DNA from 3 places in the Nitrospirillum guaranorum genome. Region 3 is predicted to be linked to each of the others. Evidence: riboswitches for the same ligand, from Rfam matches in the RefSeq annotation. Region 3 holds a riboswitch; each other region holds the start of a gene.
The links. A riboswitch is a leader RNA that binds a small molecule or an ion and turns the genes downstream of it on or off. The one in region 3 is predicted to bind S-adenosylmethionine.
Positions count from the first base shown of each region.

Region 1: another riboswitch for S-adenosylmethionine. It lies ahead of metZ (O-succinylhomoserine sulfhydrylase); the one in region 3 lies ahead of UAJ10_RS21130 (threonine aldolase family protein).
Region 2: another riboswitch for S-adenosylmethionine. It lies ahead of UAJ10_RS04795 (hypothetical protein); the one in region 3 lies ahead of UAJ10_RS21130 (threonine aldolase family protein).

Region 1 covers NZ_JAYEES010000003.1:566,457-572,727, reverse strand. The annotation lists gene UAJ10_RS11550 ([protein-PII] uridylyltransferase) at 1-629, opposite strand, end outside; gene UAJ10_RS11545 (hypothetical protein) at 1,011-1,625, opposite strand; gene metZ (O-succinylhomoserine sulfhydrylase) at 1,824-3,032, opposite strand; SAM riboswitch at 3,092-3,169, opposite strand; gene secB (protein-export chaperone SecB) at 3,400-3,912, shown strand; gene UAJ10_RS11530 (hypothetical protein) at 3,982-4,464, opposite strand; gene UAJ10_RS11525 (response regulator) at 4,454-5,059, opposite strand; partial or broken gene rho (transcription termination factor Rho) at 5,335-6,271, opposite strand, start outside.
Region 2 covers NZ_JAYEES010000001.1:1,177,415-1,183,685, reverse strand. The annotation lists gene UAJ10_RS04810 (TetR/AcrR family transcriptional regulator) at 39-740, shown strand; gene UAJ10_RS04805 (AMP-binding protein) at 815-2,326, shown strand; gene UAJ10_RS04800 (MaoC family dehydratase) at 2,323-3,093, shown strand; SAM-I-IV-variant riboswitch at 3,135-3,260, shown strand; gene UAJ10_RS04795 (hypothetical protein) at 3,310-3,666, shown strand; gene UAJ10_RS04790 (TetR/AcrR family transcriptional regulator) at 3,680-4,996, opposite strand; gene UAJ10_RS04785 (cytochrome P460 family protein) at 5,134-5,763, opposite strand; gene UAJ10_RS04780 (GlxA family transcriptional regulator) at 5,800-6,271, opposite strand, start outside.
Region 3 covers NZ_JAYEES010000003.1:2,642,982-2,649,252, reverse strand. The annotation lists gene pepN (aminopeptidase N) at 1-1,690, opposite strand, end outside; gene UAJ10_RS21140 (hypothetical protein) at 1,942-2,562, shown strand; gene UAJ10_RS21135 (hypothetical protein) at 2,562-3,356, shown strand; SAM-I-IV-variant riboswitch at 3,436-3,547, shown strand; gene UAJ10_RS21130 (threonine aldolase family protein) at 3,606-4,685, shown strand; gene UAJ10_RS21125 (hypothetical protein) at 4,862-5,419, shown strand; gene UAJ10_RS21120 (hypothetical protein) at 5,433-6,005, shown strand; gene UAJ10_RS21115 (methyl-accepting chemotaxis protein) at 6,072-6,271, opposite strand, start outside.

The DNA.
Region 1 (6,271 bases), 2.1 Mb from region 3:
ACCTCCTTGGTGAAGCGCTTACGGAATTCCGCGAACAGCTTGTCGTCGCCATAGAGGAAGCGGGCCTCCAGCAGGCTGGTGCGGATGGTGATGTCGCCCAGGGCCTGGCGCACGCATTCATCCACCGACCGCACGGCGTGGCCGACCTTCAGCCCCATGTCCCACAGCAGGTAGAGGACGTATTCCACCACCTGCTCGATACGCGGCGTGCGCTTGTAGGGCAGCAGGAACAGCAGGTCGACGTCCGAGAAGGGCGCCATCTCCTTGCGGCCATAGCCGCCAGTGGCCACCACGGCGAAGTGTTCACCGCGCGTCGGACCGGCGGTGGGGAAGACGCGGTGCAGGGCGAAGTCGGCCAGCGACACGACGATGGCGTCGGTCAAGGCCGTGGCCTCGCGCAGGCAGACCTCTCCCCGGCCGCCATTCTCCAGCCGGCGGCGGATGAGGGCGCGGCCCTGGTCCAGGGTCTGCCGCATCAGGGCCAGGATGCCGGCGCGCAGGGCGTCCGGCCGCAGGTCGCCATCCGCCAGGTTGGCCATGCGGGTGGTCAGCACCTCGGCCGTGGGCAGCGCCTCCGGCAAGGCGGTTTCATCCAGCGGGGTCGGGGTGGTTTTGGCGGCAGGGGACATGGCGCGGCGGATCTCTGGCAAGGCCCGGCGTTTCGAGCCGGCCGGGCGGGCACCATCCAGGGTCGGGGCACCAGCACCGCGGGTCCCGGGACGGACCGGGAGTATGGCACAAACTTTTTCCCACGCATCACCCCATGCGCGGCCCGACGCCCTCGCTAACCGTTTACCCCCTGACTCTTTTCCTGGGGACTCTTTTCCCGGCGTACCCGCTTTGTCGTCCATCACCGCGGCGTCATCGGCTCCCGATGCGCCGGCGGACCCATCCCTGCCCATATGTCCCATGGCCGCCTTCCGGATTTTGTTGTTCCGTTTTCAGGCTTCACGCTGACTTGATCCTGACGCGCGCCCCTCCCTGTCATCGGGCCCGCGCTTCACGCCGGTTTATCCCGCCCCCTCCATGCCCCGGCGCGGCAGCAGGCGCGGCACCAGCGACAAACGGCGGGCGTTGGCTGAGGCGGCACGGTGGATGGGCGCCAGGCCCAGGCCGCCCAGGCGGCTGGTGGCGTGGCTGAAGCGGGTGAAGGCCCCTGTGGCGGCGCGCAGGGTGGAGGTGACCAGGCGGCGCTCCGCCGTCACCCAATCCCCGGGATGCCAGGACGACCAGGCGGCGCGGGCGAATTCGCCCAGCGCGTCGACCTGATGGTCGCGCCAACGCCACCAAGCATCGTGGAAAGCGCGCATGCCCCCCACCAGGGCCAGGGCCGAGTCCGTGAAGGCCTCCACCTTTTCGCGGCCCATGCGTTCGAATTCGGGATTGGTGCCCAGCGCCACCGGATCGCCACCGGTCTGGGCCAGCAGGCCCAGGCGCGCGGTGATGGTATGGGCGGAGGCGAAGGCGGTCTCGTGCACCCGGGTCGCCACCCGGTCCAGTTCCACCTGGGCCCGCTTCAGGTGCATGGCCTCCGGCGTGCCGGGAATGACCATGCCGATGCGCCCCTTGCCCGCCCTTTTGGCCGGACGCGGGGCGGTGGGGTAAGGGATATGCCGATCCGGCATGGTGAGCGCTCCCTTATGTTGCGCCGCGATAGTGCGCTGCAACATTATGGGAAACGCTTCGTCGCGTCCATAAAGGAAGTGGGCGCCAGCCCTCGATCCAAAGTCTAAGGCGCTACCGGGGTAGAGGACAGCCCGGCCGATGTCGCGGCGGCGCGGGGTCAAGTCCGCGCCGCCGCCCACACCTGTAGTGATGGTGATTTAGCCGGCAGCGGCGGCCAGACCGGCGGCCAAATCGTCGCGCAGATCGTCCGCGTCCTCCAGCCCCACGGAAAAGCGCAGGGTGCCGGGGCTGATGCCCACCTTGGCCTTTTCCTCATCGGTCAGGCGCTGGTGGGTGGTGGTGGCGTTGTGCGTGATCAGGCTCTTGGCGTCGCCCAGGTTGTTGGAGATCTTGATGATCTTCAATGCGTTCAGCAGGCGGAACGCCGCCTCCTTCCCGCCCTTGACGTCGAAGGTGACCAGGGTGCCGCCGGCCTTCATCTGCCGCATGGCCAGGTCATGCTGCGGATGGCTGGGGAGGCCGGGGTACAGCACCGTCTCCACCGCCGGGTGGCTTTCCAGGAATTGGGCCAGCGCCAAGGCGGAGGCCGCCTGGGCATTCACGCGCAGCTCCAGCGTCTCCAGCCCCTTCAGCAGCACCCAGGCGTTGAAGGGGCTCATGGACGGGCCGGTATGGCGCAGGACGGGGGAGATCAGGGCCGCCACCTCGTCATCGCACAGCACGGCGCCGCCCAGGCAGCGGCCCTGGCCATCGATATGCTTGGTGGCCGAATAGACGACCACGTCGGCGCCCATGTCCTTGGGCCGCTGCAGCACCGGGGTGGCGAAGACGTTGTCGACCACCACGCGGGCGCCGGCCTTGTGGGCCAGGTCGGCCACGGCGGCCACGTCCACCACCTGCATGGTGGGGTTGCTGGGGCTTTCCAGGAAGACGACGGTGGCCGGGGTGGACAGCGCCTCTTCCCACTGCTTCAGGTCAGTCCCCTCAACCAGGGTGCACTGGATGCCGTAGCGCGGCGCCAAATCCTTGATGATGTAGAGGCAGGAGCCGAACAGCGCGTGCGGCGCCACCACCCGGTCGCCGGCCTTCAGCAGGCCCATGACCGCCAGGTTGACGGCGGCCATGCCGCTGGCCGTGGCGATACAGCGGGCGAACCCCTCGTAGCCGGCCAGCCGTTCCTCCAGCATGGCCACGGTGGGATTGCGGAAGCGGGAATAGACGAAGCGCGAGCCGTCGTTGACGAACGCGGCCTCGGCCTCCTCGGCACTGGCGTAGATGAAGCCCGAGGTCAGGAACAAGGCTTCGGAGGTTTCCTCGAAACCGCTGCGGCGGGTGCCGCCATGCACCAGTTGGGTGCGGGGGCGCAGGGTGGCCGGGGGATTGGAATTGTCAGGCGTCTGGCCCATGGCCGTCACTCCGATCATAAGGCAACCGCGACCGGCACGGTGCAATGTGGTCGGTGTACCTTATGTACGGCCCGACCTTTTAGCAGCTTGTTTAACGTGGTCTGCAAGCCGGTCAGCAAATCACCACGGGCTTTGGTTGTAGGCCGGGCCGGCGGGCAGCGTCAACGGTCACCTTGTCATCGCGACAATACGCGGGATGGGATGGGGAACGGTGGGAAGGTCTGCTGGTTTTACCGAGGGCCGCCGCCCACCCGACGCCGGCGGCCGTAATGGCTGGTTGCCGGCCGGACGCTTCCGTGCTAGTCCCGCGCGCGTCAGTCCGCTTCTGCGGAATAGCTGATTTGCTTTTACCGGGAGTCCCAGACCTATGTCCGATGAGACCAGCCTGAACGGCGCCGCTAATGGCGGCAATGGCGCCACCGCCACTGAGGGCGCCGGCATGCTGCCGCTGGTGGTCAATGCCCAGTACGTTCGGGATCTGTCGTTCGAGAACCCCAACGCCCCGGCCAGCCTGATGAACGCCCAGCAGCCGAAGGTCGACCTGCAGGTCGACGTGCAGGCCCGCAACGTGGCGGAGAACGTGCACGAGGTGGCGCTGAACATCCGTGCCGAGGCCAGCCACGAGGGCCGCACCGCCTTCATCGTCGAGCTGTCCTACGCCGGCATCTTCTCCATGCCGCCCATGCCGCTGGACCAGACCCGCGCCGTGCTGCTGATCGAGGCGCCGCGCCTGCTGTTCCCCTTCGCCCGGTCCATCGTGTCGGACGCCGTGCGCGATGGCGGCTTCCCGCCGCTGATGCTGCAGCCCCTGGATTTCGTGGACCTCTATCGCCGCCAGGTGCTGGCGTCGGAGAAGCCGGAAGACATGGCCCAGGCCTGATCCCAAGGTCGAGCCTTGATCAGGAAAAGCCGCCCGGCGCCCATGCCCGGGCGGTTTTCTTTTGGGCTTTCAGCCGCGCGCCGCGCGAATCAGGGCGTCCACCGTCACGGCGTCGGCGCCGGCGGGCACGGCCGCCAGGGGCAAGCCAAGGACGCCCAGGCCGGACAGGGATTCAGCCGAGCCGGCCACCACGTCCCAGTCGCTGGTGCTGGCCTTCAGCGCGCCCTGCGCCTCGCGTGCCGAGGCGGCGAGCGTCACCTCCAGTCCCAGGGTCTCCAGCGCGCCCGCCAGGCGGGCCAGCGCGCCGCCGACCAGCAGAACCCGGAGGGTGGAGACGGGGCGCGTGCGGGGCACCTTGGCCACCAGTTGCCGCGCCTCTTCCGCTGCGGCCAGGATGCGGGCGGCGAAGTCTTGTTCCTGCCCGCCAGCCGGCAGATCCGCCGCCAGCAGGCTGGAATAGCCGTGGATGGCAGTCAGCAGGTTGTTGAGGTCATGCAGGAAGGTGGCGGGAACCACCCGGCCCTCGGCATCCCCTTTGCCGTCAGCTGGCAATACCCATCTCCACCGCGCGCATCACCGCCTGGGTGCGGTTCTTGGCGCCCAGCTTGCGGCAGATGCCCCGGACGTGCAGCTTCACCGTCACTTCTTCCAGTTCCAGCGAGCGCGCGATCTCCTTGTTGGAGCGGCCCTGCAGCAGATAGTCCAGCACCTCGCGCTCACGCCGGGTGAAGCTGGCGCCATCGGCGGTGTCGGCGGTGTTGACGTCGGCCGGGATGAACCGTTCACCCGCCAGCATGGTCTGGATGGCGGACAGGAGTTCCGTGGCGCTCAGGGTCTTGGGCAGGAAACCGACGGCACCCCGGGTGAAGGCGCCCCGGATCTCATCCGGCCGGGCCAAGCCCGACATCAGCGCCACCTTCAGCAGGGGGAATTCGGTGCGCACGCGCTGCAGCCCGTCCAACCCGTTCATCCCCGGCATGCGCAGATCCAGGATCAGCAGGTCGATGGCCTTGTCCTGGCGCAGGGCGACGACGGCCTCATCCACGCTGGCGGCCCCCACGACGACCGCGCCCGGCGCCTGTCTTTCGATGTGGGAAGACAACGCGTCGCGCACCAGACCATGGTCATCGGCAATCAGTAAGCGCATGTGAGACGACCCCCGGCGGTTGCTCTATCCAAAAGGATAGACCAATAACCCGTGATATTTGAACCTTTTTTCAGCGTCGGCAAGGGTTGCGCAAGCAGAAATTTCTGGTGTGACGTAATTGAATGTGACCAGTTCTCAATTAAGCCGATGAAACCACGGAAAACCGTGGATCTTGGTTAATGCCTGGTTCATTTCCAAAACAGTGTTTTTACTGACAATAAAAAGGGCGCCACCGCATAGCAATGGCGCCCTTGATATCGATACTCGAATTCTTCTTACTGGTTCATGCTCTCGAAGAATTCGGAGTTCTGCTTGCTCTGCTTGAGCTTGTCGATCAGGAATTCCACCGCGTCGGTGGCACCCATCGGGTTCAAAATGCGGCGTCAGGATCCACATCTTGGCCATGGTGCCCTTTTCCACCAACAGCTCTTCCTTGCGGGTGCCCGACTTCTGGATGTCGATGGCCGGGAAGACGCGCTTGTCCGACAGTTTGCGGTCCAGGACGATTTCCGAGTTACCGGTGCCCTTGAACTCTTCGAAGATCACCTCGTCCATGCGCGAGCCGGTGTCGATCAGCGCGGTGGCGATGATGGTCAGGCTGCCGCCTTCCTCGATGTTGCGGGCGGCACCGAAAAAGCGCTTGGGTCGCTGCAGGGCGTTGGCGTCCACACCGCCGGTCAGCACCTTGCCCGAGGACGGCACCACCGTGTTGTAGGCGCGCGCCAGACGGGTGATGCTGTCCAGCAGGATGACGACATCGCGCTTGTGCTCGACCAGGCGCTTGGCCTTTTCCAGCACCATCTCCGTCACCTGCACATGGCGGGTGGCCGGCTCGTCGAAGGTGGAGCTGATGACCTCGCCCCGGACGGAGCGGGCCATGTCGGTCACTTCTTCCGGACGCTCATCGATCAGCAGGACGATGAGGTAGACCTCGGGGTGGTTGGTGGCGATGGAGTGGGCGATGTTCTGCAACATCACCGTCTTGCCGGTGCGGGGCGGCGCCACGATCAGGGCGCGCTGGCCTTTGCCCAGCGGGGCCACCAGGTCGATGACCCGGGTGGTCATGTCCTTCTTGTTGCGGACCGGATCCTCGATTTCCAGCTTCAGCCGCTCTTCCGGATAAAGCGGGGTCAGGTTGTCGAAGTTGATGCGGTGACGCACCTTGTCCGGATGGTCGAAGTTGATCGAGCCGACCTTCAGCAAGGCGAAATA
Region 2 (6,271 bases), on a different contig from region 3:
CGTTCAAGTTCTAGAAAACGAGAGAGGGAGGTTGAGGCATGGCGCGTTCACCCGAGGCGGCGAAGCGGGCCGCCGGCGATGGCGAAACCGATGCCATGACGCGGGGCGGTGTGGGCGAGGGGCCTGAGGCCGAGGCGGCGCCTGGGGAATCGTCCGCCGACAAGACACCGCGCACCGAACGGGGAAAGCGCACCCTGCGCAAGCTGCTGGACGCCGCCGCCCTGGAATTCGGTGAGCGCGGCTTCCACGAGGCGTCGGTGAGCGGCATCACCCAACGCGCCGCCGTGGCCTTGGGCACCTTCTACACCTACTTCGACAGCAAGGAATCGCTGTTCCGGGCGCTGGTGGAGGATATGGGCGCGCTGACCCGCCGCTGGATCGCGGAGCGGGTGGCCCACGCGCCTGACCGACTGACGGCGGAGCGCCTGGGCCTGGAGGCGTTCATCGAGTTCGTGCGCGCCCATCGCAACCTCTACCGCATCGTGATGGAGGCGCAGTTCGTTGCCGAGGATGCCTACCGGCGCTACTATCAGGTGTTCGCCGACGGCTATATCAACAATTTGGAGTCGGCCAAGAAACGGGGGGAGATACGCGAGGGCGACGTGGAGGTGCGGGCCTGGGCCTTGATCGGCGTCAGTGTCTTCATCGGCCAGCGCTATGCCGTCTGGGGCGACGACCGCCCGGCGGCGGAGGTCGCGGCGGAGGCGGCGGACTTCATCGCCCGGGGCCTGAAGCCGTAATTGACCAAGCCTTAAGTTGACTGGATCATTTCTGAACCGGAACGACGAGGGAGCGGGGCGCCCGGCGCCAAACCATGTGGGATCTGTTCGACCTGACGGCGCAGCGCGCCCGGTTGTCGCCGGACCGCAGGGCCCTGGTGGACCTCACTGCCGGCGAGGGGGCCGGCGTGGCGCTGACCTATGCCGGCCTGGACGACCGCGCCGCGCGTGCCGCCGGCCTGCTGGCCGCCCTGGGCGCCGAACCCGGCGACCGGGTGGCGGTGCTGTGCCGCAACCGGCCGGATTTCTTCACGCTGCTGTTCGCCTGCGCCAAGCTGGGCTGCCTGCTGGTGCCGCTGAATTGGCGCATGCCGGCGGCGGAACTGGCCCCCGTGCTGGCCGATTGCCAACCCCGGCTGCTGTTCCATGGGGGCGAGGATCGGGCCACGGCCCAGGCCCTGGCCGCTGGGCCGGCCCTTGTCGATCTGGACGATGACTTCGAAGCTCTGGTGGCGAAGCAGCCGCCGTTGCCGTCCCGCGAGGTCTGGCCGGCCGATGACGTCTGGTATCTGCTTTACACCTCCGGCACGACGGGGGAGCCCAAGGCCGTGCTCTACACCTACGGCATGGCCATGGCGAACTACGTCAACCTGCGCCAGGGCGTGGATTTGTCGGAGGACGACCGCACCCTGAACTACCTGCCGCTGTTCCATACCGCCGGCATTAACCTGCACACCCTGCCGCTGCTGATGGCGGGGGGCGAGGTGCTGGTGCAGTCGCAATTCGATGCCGGCGCCGTGCTGGACCTGATCACCCAGGGCCGCATCACCACCTTCTTCGGCGTGCCGGCGGTCTATCGCCAACTGGCGCTGCATCCCCGATTCAGGACCACCGACCTGGGCGCCGTGCGGCGCTGGGCCTGCGGCGGCGCCCCGCTGGAGGATGCGTTGGCCCGCCGGTTTGTCGAGCGCGGCGCCCTCGTGTGCAATGGCATGGGCATGACGGAGACGGGTCCCACCCTGTTCCTGAACGACCCGGCCGGGGCCGCCGCCAAGCTGGGATCCATCGGCAAGCCGCAGATCCTGTGCCGGGTGCGCGTGGTGGACGGGGCCGGGCGGGACGTGCCGCCTGGTCAAGTGGGCGAGGTCTGGGTCAAGGGCGCCGCGGTCACGCCTGGCTATTGGCGCCAGCCGGCGGCCACCGCCGCCGCCTTTTCGCCGGACGGTTGGCTGCGTACCGGCGACTTGGTGCGCCAGGACGGAGACGGCTACTACTACCCCGTGGGGCGGTTGAAGGAGATGTTCATCTCGGGCGGGGAGAACGTCTATCCGGTGGAGGTGGAGAACGCCCTGCTGCGTCATCCCGGCGTGCTGGAGGTGGCCGTGGTGGCCGTGCCCGATCCCGTGTGGGGGGAGGTGGGGCATGCCCACGTCCGCGCCCAGCCCGGTACCGACGTCGACAGCCTGGCCAGGCATTGCCGCGGGCTATTGGCCGGGTACAAGGTGCCGCGCCGCTTCGTGCTGGTGGAGGATTTTCCCCGCACCGCCGCCGGCAAGATCCAGAAGCACCGCCTGGTGCCACCGCCGGGCCTGGATCTGGCCTCGTGATCCTCAGCCGCGCCCTGACCCAGGACGATTTCCACGCCTTCGCCCGGTTGTCGGGCGATGACAACCCCATCCATGTCGACCCCGGCCACGCCGCCCGCACACGCTTCGGCCGCACCGTGGCGCATGGTGCGCTGCTATGCGCACTGCTGCGCGGCCTGGCCGCCGATGCGCGGCCGGGGCAGCCCCTGGCCCGCCTCGCCGTGACCTTCCCGGCCCCGGCCTACGCGGACGAGGCGCTGACCTTCCGCGCCGACCCTCAGGACGGCGCCCATGTGCGCCTGCTGGCCCAGCGGCAGGTGGATGGCCAGGCGGTGTGCGACGGGGTGGCCACCCTGGCCCCGCTGGCGCCGGATAGGGACTGGCACGAGCCGCCGCCGGGTGCCGCCGCCCACATCACCCGCCTTTACGCCGACCAGGATTTGGCGCTTTACGAGCGCCTGACCGGCCATCGCCTGCGCGAGCCGCTGGTGCTGAGCCTCTTCTCCTTCCTGCTGGGCGTCCGCCTGCCGGGGCCGGGCACCAACTACCTCAAGCAAGACACGGTGTTCTGGCGCCGCGTGCCCTTGGATGCGGCGCTGTCCGCCACCGTGGCCATCATCCGCCTGCGGCCTGAAAAGCGGCTGGTGGATTTGGCCACGGTCTGCCGTATCCACGACAGCGGGCGCGACGGCGAGATCGTCGCCACGGGGCGCGCCCTGGTGCTGGCGCCGCACTGGACGCCGGATGACTGGGCCAGCCATGCCCAATTGGCCGCTTGCCAGGCCTGACGGTTGGGCGTATCCACAAGCCGCCGGTATTCGTGCCGGCACTGTTGCATCAGGAGCGGGACCGGCGTCCCGCACCAACCTGCCAACCCAGGCAAGGTGGTTTCCGCGTTTACGCGGAGATGTGGCGGCCCCCGGTTTTCCGGGCGGCGGCAACCAAGTGGGTCGCAGCGTATGGTCGCGTCATGCCGGGTCCGTTCCGTTTGGAGTGGACCTTCCGTGCATATTCCCGCCGCTTTCCCGCTCGATACGCCCGCCACCGTTACGCAAGAGGAAGAGGCTTCGCGAGGCCCTGTCCTGGATACGGCCCCGGGCATCGCCAGCCATCCGGGCGACACCGTGCACCTGCTGCGGGAAGAGCGCATGCCCCTTGCCGGCGTGCCGGACTGCGTCGCCCGCACCTACGCCGTCGTCCACCGTCGCCACGGCCTGTACACCCATATCTACACGGTGCTGGAAAGCCGGCAGCATGTGCGCCGGGTGACCCATTTGCGGCGGGTTCTGGACGGTGAACGGCTCGCCGCCGCCCGTGCCTGGGTGCTGGCCGGCCGCCACCTTGGACGCCTGGCTTTTTGACGCCAGGTTTGGGTCAGGTCTTCGGCATCGCCGGCTGCAGATAGCGCATCAGCACCATCATCTCGGCGGCGTAGCCGTCGACATCGGGCGGGTCGTCCATGGCGTGCAGGATCTGCGCGCGCCCTTGCATCCAGGTGGACACGATCTGCGCCTGGAAGGGGGAGAGGGAGGCCTGGAGGCCCACCACGTAGTCCAACGCCGCGCGGATGCGCGAGCCGCGATCCTGGCGGAAGGCCAGGTACAGCGGCACCAGCGTGGCGTCGCGGCAGGATTCCAGGGCGAAGTCACCCATGGCGTGGGTGGTGTTGCGGCCGGCGATGCGTCCGCCTTCCACCGGCGTCAGCATGTGGTCGGCGACGGCCCGCAGGAAGATGCCCAGCGGCGGCGGCTCGCGATGCACCGTCGGGATTTCGCGGCGCAACTCCTCATGGATGAACTGGAAGGCGCGCCGGATGATGTCGCCGCGTGAGCGGAAGTAGTAGGTGGTGGAGGAGAGGGAGACGCCCGCCCGCTGCGCCACCGCGCGATGGGTCACGGCGGCCACGCCCTGGTCGATGATGGTGGCGACGGCGGCGGCGACGATGCGCCGCTCCGTCTCTCCCACCGGCTCCCCGGCGTCATCGCCCGCACCGCCGGGACGACGCAGACGCCCATACCATAAGGCGCCGCGGCCTTCTTCCGGGTCGCACAGTTGGCGGATGTTCTCCACCACCGACAGGGCGAAGCCCGACGCGCCGCCAGCCACCAGCAAGGTGGACCGGTCGCCCACCAGATAGTGGGTCATGATGTCGGCGATATGGGTGGGCAGGCCGGCCAGCGCGAACAGGTCGCGATAACGGCCCCGGCGCTCCTCATACCACTGCGTCAGGATGGGGCGCAGGGCGGGGGTATGGCGGGCTTGATGGATCAACTCATACCACACCAGCTCGATGGTGCCCTGGCGGGACGACAGGTCCAGCGCCTGCACCACCAGCGCGTCGGCCAGGGCGTGGACGGGCAGGCCGCCATCGCCCAACGACACGCGGAACTGTGCCCACGCTTGCCGGTCACGCTCCGCCGCGGCCAGGAACACGGCCTGGGTCAGGCTGTCCTTGTCGCCCAGGTGATAGGGGACGGCGCTGGTGGACAGGCCGGCGGCGGCGGCCAGGTTGCGGACGCTCAGCGCCTTCAGCCCGCCCTGCGCCAGCAGGGTGTGCGCCTGGTCGATCAGCCGTTCCCGGGTGCCGTCCTGGGGCCGGGCCGCCGTGCGGGATGGCGGCGAACCTCCCGCCGCCGCCGGCGGGGCATCGGAAAGGGACGGGTCCAGGGGGGGGATCAGGCCGGGCTTCATGACCGCGCTTTTATCTGCCGAAGCGCACTGATAGTCCATCCCCGACACGACGGCAACGGCGCCGTGTCAGAATACGTCACAACGGTCCCGAAAGGGCGGCCCGGCCCGGGGTCACACCGGCTGGCAGTAGGCGCCGCCTAGTGATTTTCGGCCAGATACGCGGCGCTGAAGGTCTTCTTGGCTTCGGCGATGGGGCTCAGGGTCGGATAGAATTGCACGAAAGTAGTGTTCACCGCGCCGTGCTCCCGATGGCAGCTGTAGCAGCTCTGCTCCACCGGCAACTGCTCCGCCGGCGGGGGCGCCGCCTTGCCCGCGTCGAAGGAATAGAAGCCCCAGCCGTCGTCGTGGAAGCGGGCGGAATCTTTCACGTGGACCTCCAGCCCCATGACCTCCGGCGTCTGGAAATGGCCGGACTTGTTGATGGAGCCTTTGTCCGCCGCCCCGCGCACCTCCAGCACAAAGGTGGTCTTCTCCGGCCAGGTGCCCGTCTGTTTGAAGGCCAGGTAGGCCTCACGGTTCACGAAGACGTTGTCGAACATGGAATGGCCCATGCGCATGGCCGGGCCATAGGCCATGTCGATGCCGGTGGTGACATAGACCCATTCCCGGTAGTCGGCGGGGAAGGTCAGGCGGTCGTCCTTGTCGAATTGCGGAACGAAGGGGGCGGGGGGGCCGTCCGCGGCGCCGGCATCGATGGCGGGGGTGATCAGCAGGCAAAGCAGGGGCATCGCCGCCGCGAGGCGGCGGGCAGGGGAAAACCAGGCCATGGGGCCCTCCGGTGGTTCAGGGTTGGATGGGACGGCTCAGCTGCTGCCGGCCGGTGAGAAATGCGCCTGATATTGGCTGGGGGACACGCCGTAGCGTTGGCGGAAAGCCCGGCGGAACGCGTCGGCGCTGCGGAAGCCGATGGCGGCGGCCAGCGTCTCCACGCTCACGCCCGGCTGCACCAGGCGGCGGCATGCCTCGCCCAGGCGCAGGTCGGCGACATAGTCGGCTGGGGGGCGGCCCAGGGCGGCGGTGAAGCGGCGCCGGAACTGCCGGGGGCTGAGGTTCACCCGCGTCGCCAGCTCCTCCACCGACAAATCGCGGTCCAGGTTGCCCAGCATCCAGGCCGACAGGTCGGCGAAGCGGTCGGCCGCCCGGCTTTGAAACCGCAGGGGTTCGGAGAATTGCGCCTGGCCGCCCGGGCGCTTCACGAACACCACCAGTTCCCGGGCCGTCGCCAGGGCCAATGCCGGCCCATGGTCCTCCTCCACCAGCGACAGGGCCAGGTCG
Region 3 (6,271 bases):
CCAGCCGCACCGGGGCGGAGAAGCCGCGCAGCAGGGAGGGCACCGGCGCTTGCGGCACGCCGGTGAAGGTGTAGCTCTGCTCCGCCTCCGTCAGGGCGAGGGTGCGCGTGGTGGCGCCGGTTTCGGTTTCACCCTGGAGGGTGAGGGGCAAATCCGTGCCGTCCGGGCCCACCAGGCCCAGGGCCACGGGGATGACCTGGGGCAGCTTGTCCGGCTGGCCCGGCGTCGCCGGCACCGTTTGGCGCAGGGTCAGGGTGTAGGTGCCGGCGGCGGCATCGTGTCGGCCTTCGCCCGACACCACCGGCGTGCCGGCCTGGGAATACCAGCGCTGGAACTGCGCCCACAGCGGATCGGTGGGCTTTTGGCCGTTGGCCTCAACCATGGCGGCCAGGAAGTCGTCCGTCGTCACCGCCTGGCCGTCGTGGCGGGCGAAGTACAGGTCGATGCCCTTGCGATACCCCGCATGGCCCAGCAGGGTGCGGTACATGCGCAGCACCTCCGCCCCCTTCTCATAGACGGTGGGCGTGTAGAAGTTGCTGATCTCGATATAGCTTTCCGGCCGCACGGAATGGGCGGTGGGGCCGGCGTCCTCGTTGAACTGCACCTGGCGCAGGCGCTGCACGTCCTGGATGCGTTTCACCGGCGCGGAGTTCATGTCGGCGGAGAATTCCTGGTCGCGGAAGACGGTCAGGCCTTCCTTCAGGCTCAGCTGGAACCAGTCGCGGCAGGTGACGCGATTGCCCGTCCAATTATGGAAATACTCGTGCGCCACCACCGTCTCGATCCCGAGGAAGTCGGTATCGGTGGCCGTCTCCGGCTGGGCCAGGATGTACTTGGTGTTGAAGACGTTCAGGCTCTTGTTCTCCATCGCCCCCATGTTGAAGTCGGACACGGCGACGATGTTGAAGATGTCCAGGTCGTATTCCAGGCCGTAGACGTCCTCATCCCACTTCATGGACTTCTTCAGCGACTCCATGGCGTGGCCGCACTTGGCCTCGTTCCCCGGCTCGACATAGATGCGCAGGGCCACCTCGCGGCCCGAGCGGGTGGTGAAGCGGTCCTCGATGTGCACCAGGTTGCCGGCCACCAGCGCGAACAGGTAGCAGGGCTTGGGCCAGGGATCCTCCCACCGCGCCCAGTGGCGCCCGGCCTCGGTCGCGCTGTCGCCGCTGGCCGTCAGGTTGCCGTTGGACAGCAGCACGGGATAGCGCGCCCGCTCCGCCTCGATGGTGGTGGTGTAGCGGGCCATCACGTCCGGGCGGTCCAGGAAATAGGTGATCTTGCGGAAGCCTTCCGCCTCGCACTGGGTGCAGTAGTTGCCGGAGGACTTGTACAGCCCCTCCAGCGCCGTGTTGTCCTGCGGCCGGGTGCGGGTGGTGATCTCCACCGTGGCGTGGTCGGCCAGGCCGGCCAGGGTCAGCCGGTCCGGCGTCAGGGTGTAATCGTCGGGCCCCAGCAGGCGGTTGTCCACCCGCACGGCCAGCAGTTCCAGTTCCTGGCCGTCCAGGTCCAGCGTGGCGGTGGTGTTCCCCGAGGCCGGGTTCCGCCGCACCGCCAGGGTGGAACGGATGGTGGCCGCCTCTTCCCGCAAATCGACATGCAGGTCCACGGTATCGATCAGCCAGGCCGGCGGGGCGTGGTCGCGAAGGTGGATGGCGTGGGGCGTGGCCGTGTCGAGGCGGCTGTCCATGGGGCGGGTTCCGTTGGAATTATGGTTGACGGCCAGGATAGGGGAGGGGGTGGCGCGGCGCCAACCCCCCTTTCCCAGCGGGGCGGAAGGGCATCGGGCCAGCGCCTGCGGCCATTGCTGCCCATCTGCCCTCCCCGGTTGGACAGGGGGCCTGTCCTGATGACTTAGGCGGGTAATTTGGGCGGGCCGCCTACGGCCTTAGGCTGTATCCTTCGGGTATGAGCGGGAGAGGTAAGTCAGGGTAGGTCCCCGTGCAGGTCGCGCAGTCGGATCTGGTGGTGCTGTCGGTCGCGGGCGCCGTTGTGGCCGCCATCGCGCTGCTGGAAGTGCTGCGCCTGGTGATCGTGGACATCTACGAATGGGCGGCGAAATACCGTCGCATCAAGTACGAGATCCAGCAGACCCGCCGCACCACGGAAAACTTGTGGGCCACCAACCGGGCCAACGCCGCCCTGCGCGACCGGCGCAATGCCGAGCGCTTCCGCCTCAACACCATCCTGCACCGCATGGAGCAGGAGCGGGAGGAACTGGAGCGGCGGCGGGTGGAAGTGTGGCACGAGGTGGGCGACGCCACGCTGGACGACCAGCTCTATCTGGCGGACCTGAACAACCGCAGCCTGATGGAACGGGCGGCGGCGGGGATGGAGGAAATCTGCCCCATCTGGCGCTACACCCACCGCGTCCGGGTATGGGCGGGGAATGAGCGCCAGGCCCGTTCCCGCCTGCTGCTGGCCTTCAGTCCCAAGGATGGCTTCAGCGTCAACAATTTGCGCGCCGCCCAGGGCTTCAAGGCGGTGGCGGAGGCGGCGGCCGCCGGCCGGTCGGCGGCGCAGTCCTGCCTGGTGCGACCGCACCGGCGCATGGTGCGCTGATGACGGGCGGCTACAGCAACCTCAACTTCATGGTCTTCATCATCCTGGCCATCGGTGGGGCCTTCCTGGCCTTCTCCGTCCGCCGCATCCTGTTCAAGATCCGCGAGACGGAGCGGCGCATCGCCGCCACGGTGGACGAGAAGAACGAGGCCGCTGCCGACCTGCGCGTCGCCCGCCAGCAGGAGGAGCAACTGCTCCAGGCGCTGGAGGAGGGGGAGGAGGCGCTGCGCGAGATCGCGCGCCGGACGGAGGAGGTGCAGAACCGCATGGCGGTGCTGCGCCAGGCCACGCCCCGGCCGTTGAACCTGGTCTCCCTGGAGTGGGCCCAGGGTGATCACCTGTACGAGGCGCATCTGCGCAGCGTGGTGGCGCCCCGCCACGTGGGCCGCACCGTGGGCGGCATGGCCGAGGCCGGGGTGGTGCACGGCTACGCCCCCACCGAGGCCGACTTCCGCGCGTTGGTCACCAACCGGTTGGCGAACGAGGGCGGCTACACCATCAGCAGCGTCCTTCCCATCTCGTTGGGTGACGAGGGGCCCGCCGTCGACGGTGCCGGCGCCGCGACGGTGGAACCGCCGGCGGAGGATGAGGCCCTTAGTGACTTGATGGGGGGTGACTTGATGGGCGGCGGCGTGATGGGAAGCGACGGGGTGGGCGTTGGCGCGGTGGGGGAAACACCCGTTTCCGCCGGCTCCTCCACCGGCCCCAAGCCGCTGCCGGTGCGCCCGCCCGCCGCCATGCAGGGCATGCCGCGCGGCATGGGCCTGACCCCCGCCCCGGCCGCCAGCGGCTGAGGCCGCGCCGAAGATCACCCATGCCGCCGCCGCCGCCTCTGGGGGCTTGCGCCCGCGGCCGCCAGCGGCTATCCCTCTGCCCGTGCATCAAGAGTTGAGCTGACGCTCAACGCCAACCTGCTCTACCCGGCAAGGTGGCGCTTCCCCCAAAGGGGAAGGATGTGGCCGATCCGGCAATGAACGGGAAGCAGCCACGTGAGTCCGTTTCGCTCTTGGTCCGGACTTGAGACCATGAAGGCTGCGTTCCCCATGACCACCGATACGCTACCCGCCCAATTCGCCGCCCAGCAGTTCGCCGCCCAGCAATTCGCCAGCGACAATTATTCTGGTGTCTGCCCGGAGGCTTGGGCCGCCATGGCGGAGGCCAACAGCGGCCACGCCGCCGCTTATGGCGAGGATGTATGGACGGCGAAGGCCGCCGACGCCTTCCGCCAGCTGTTCGGCACCCCCTGCGACGTGTTCTTCGCCTTCAACGGCACCGCCGCCAACTCGCTGGCCCTGGCCTCGCTCTGCCAGTCCTACCACAGCGTCATCTGCTCGGCCTCCGCCCACGTGGAGACGGATGAATGCGGCGCGCCGGAGTTCTTCTCCAACGGGTCCAAGCTGTTGGTGGCCCAGACGGCGGACGGCAAGCTGACGCCCGACGCCATCCGGGCGCTGGCCACCGGCCGGTCGGACATCCATTTCCCCAAGCCCCGTGCCATCACCATCACCCAGCCGACGGAGACCGGGCAGGTCTACAGCCTGGATGAGATCCGCGCCATCTCCGCCGTCTGCCGCGACCTGGGCCTGCGCCTGCACATGGATGGCGCCCGCTTCGCCAACGCCTGCGCCAGCCTGGGCTGTTCCCCCGCGGAGATGACCTGGCGGGCGGGGGTGGACGTGCTGTGTTTCGGCGGCACCAAGAACGGCATGGCGGTGGGCGAGGCCATCCTGTTCTTCGACCGGGCCCTGGCCGAGGATTTCGACTACCGCTGCAAGCAGGCGGGCCAGCTGGCGTCCAAGATGCGCTTCCTGTCCGCCCCCTGGGTGCGCATGCTGGAGAACGGCGCCTGGCTGCGCAACGCCGCCCATGCCAATGCCGGGGCCCAGCGGTTGGCGGCGGGCCTCGCGGGGGTGCCGGGCGTGGCACCCCTATTCCCGGTCCAGGCCAACGCCGTGTTCCTGACGGCGCCGGCGGCGGTGCTGGACGGCCTGCGGGCGCGCGGCTGGCGCTTCTACACCTTCATCGGCGGTGGCGCCCGCTTCATGTTCGCCTGGGATACCCAGTCGGATCGGGTGGAGCAGCTGGTGGCCGACATCCGGGATTTGGCCCGCGCGGCCGCGTAAGTTCCTCCTCACCCGCCGTGACGGGCCCTATACGGAAGATTTTATTTAAAATTTCGGATTTAGGGCCCGTTAACCATCAATTGACCGTACAACCTTGAAGTGGACTTCCATGCGATAGCGCGACCGTTCATTCCCCGACTGCCGAGGCCCTGGTGCACTTCGAGAAACCGGATCTGGTGATCATAACCATCGTGGGCGCCATCCTGGCGGGGGTGTTGCTGCTGGAACTGCTGCGCCTGGTCATCAACGACGTCTATGAGATGATCGCCCGCCACGCGAAGGTGAAAAAGGAAATCGAGCAGATCCGGCGCACGGCGGAAAAGGTGGCGGCGGCCAACCGCGACACCGCCCGGGTGCGCGACGCGCGCATCGCCCTGCGCTTTCGCGAGACCAGCACCCTCCAGCGCTTGGAAAAGGAATGTGAGGAGTTCGAGCGGCGGCGGGTGGAGGTGTGGCACGACTTGGGCGGCCCCTCGGCCAGCGGCTTGGCGCTTTATTCCGCCGACATCAGCAACAGCGCGCTGACCAACGGCGTGGTCGCGGGCATGGAATCGATCTGCCCGCTATGGCGTCATCTGCACCGCGCCCGCGTTTGGGCCCGGACGGAGATGGAGGCCCGCACCGCCTTGCAGCAGGAATTCGCGCTGGCCGACGGCTACAGCGTCACCAACGTGCGGCAGGTCCAGGGCTCCGGCGCCCCCGGTGCCCAGCGCGGCGTTGTGCGGCCGGGCTGAGGAGAGTGTTGCCATGATGCTGTCCGACGCCCTGGCCGAAGCCTACGCCAACCCCAACCCCGCCCACGTCTGCGCCATGGCGGTGGGCGGCGCCATCATGGCCTGGTCACTGAAACGGCTGATCACCGAGGTGCGCAAGACCGAGCGGCGGGTGAGCGCCGCGGTGGAGGAGCGCAACAAGGCCGCCGCCAGCCTGCGCCAGGCCCGCCTGCAGGAAGGGGAGCTGCGCACCGCCCTGCAGGACCTGGATGGGGAGTTGGAGGAGATCGCCACCCGCGCCCGCGACGTCGAGGCCCGGCGCGGTACGCTGCAGCAGGTCATCCCGCGCCACCTGAACCTGTTCTCCCAGGCGTGGTCGCAGGGCGACACCCTGTTCGAGGCGCGGATCAGCCTGGTGACGGGCCTGGGCGGCGGCAAGAGCGGCGCCCGCGTCGTCCACGGCTACGCCGCCGGTCCCCGCGACTTCCGCAACAAGCTGATGGTCCGTTTCCCGCCCGCCTCCTATGTCGTGGTCGAGATGGCGGCCGTCGACCTGGGTGAACTGGACATGGCCGTCAGCAATCTGGGCAGCGCCAACCAGCCCTGACCGCATGGGGAAAGGGCCGGCGTCGGCCGGCCTTTTCCCGCGCGATCTGGTTGCCGACGCGCCGTTTCAGCCGGCGCGCAGCACCGACAGGAAGCCATCCACCTGGGCACGCAGGGCGCTCGCATCGGTCGACAGGCGTCCGGCCGTGCCCAGCATCTGGGTGGCGGCGCCGCCGGTGTGGGTCGCGGCCTGGGTGACGCCGGCGATGTTGGACGCGATCTCGGACGTGCCCGTCGCCGCCTGCTGGACGTTGCTCGCGATCTCCC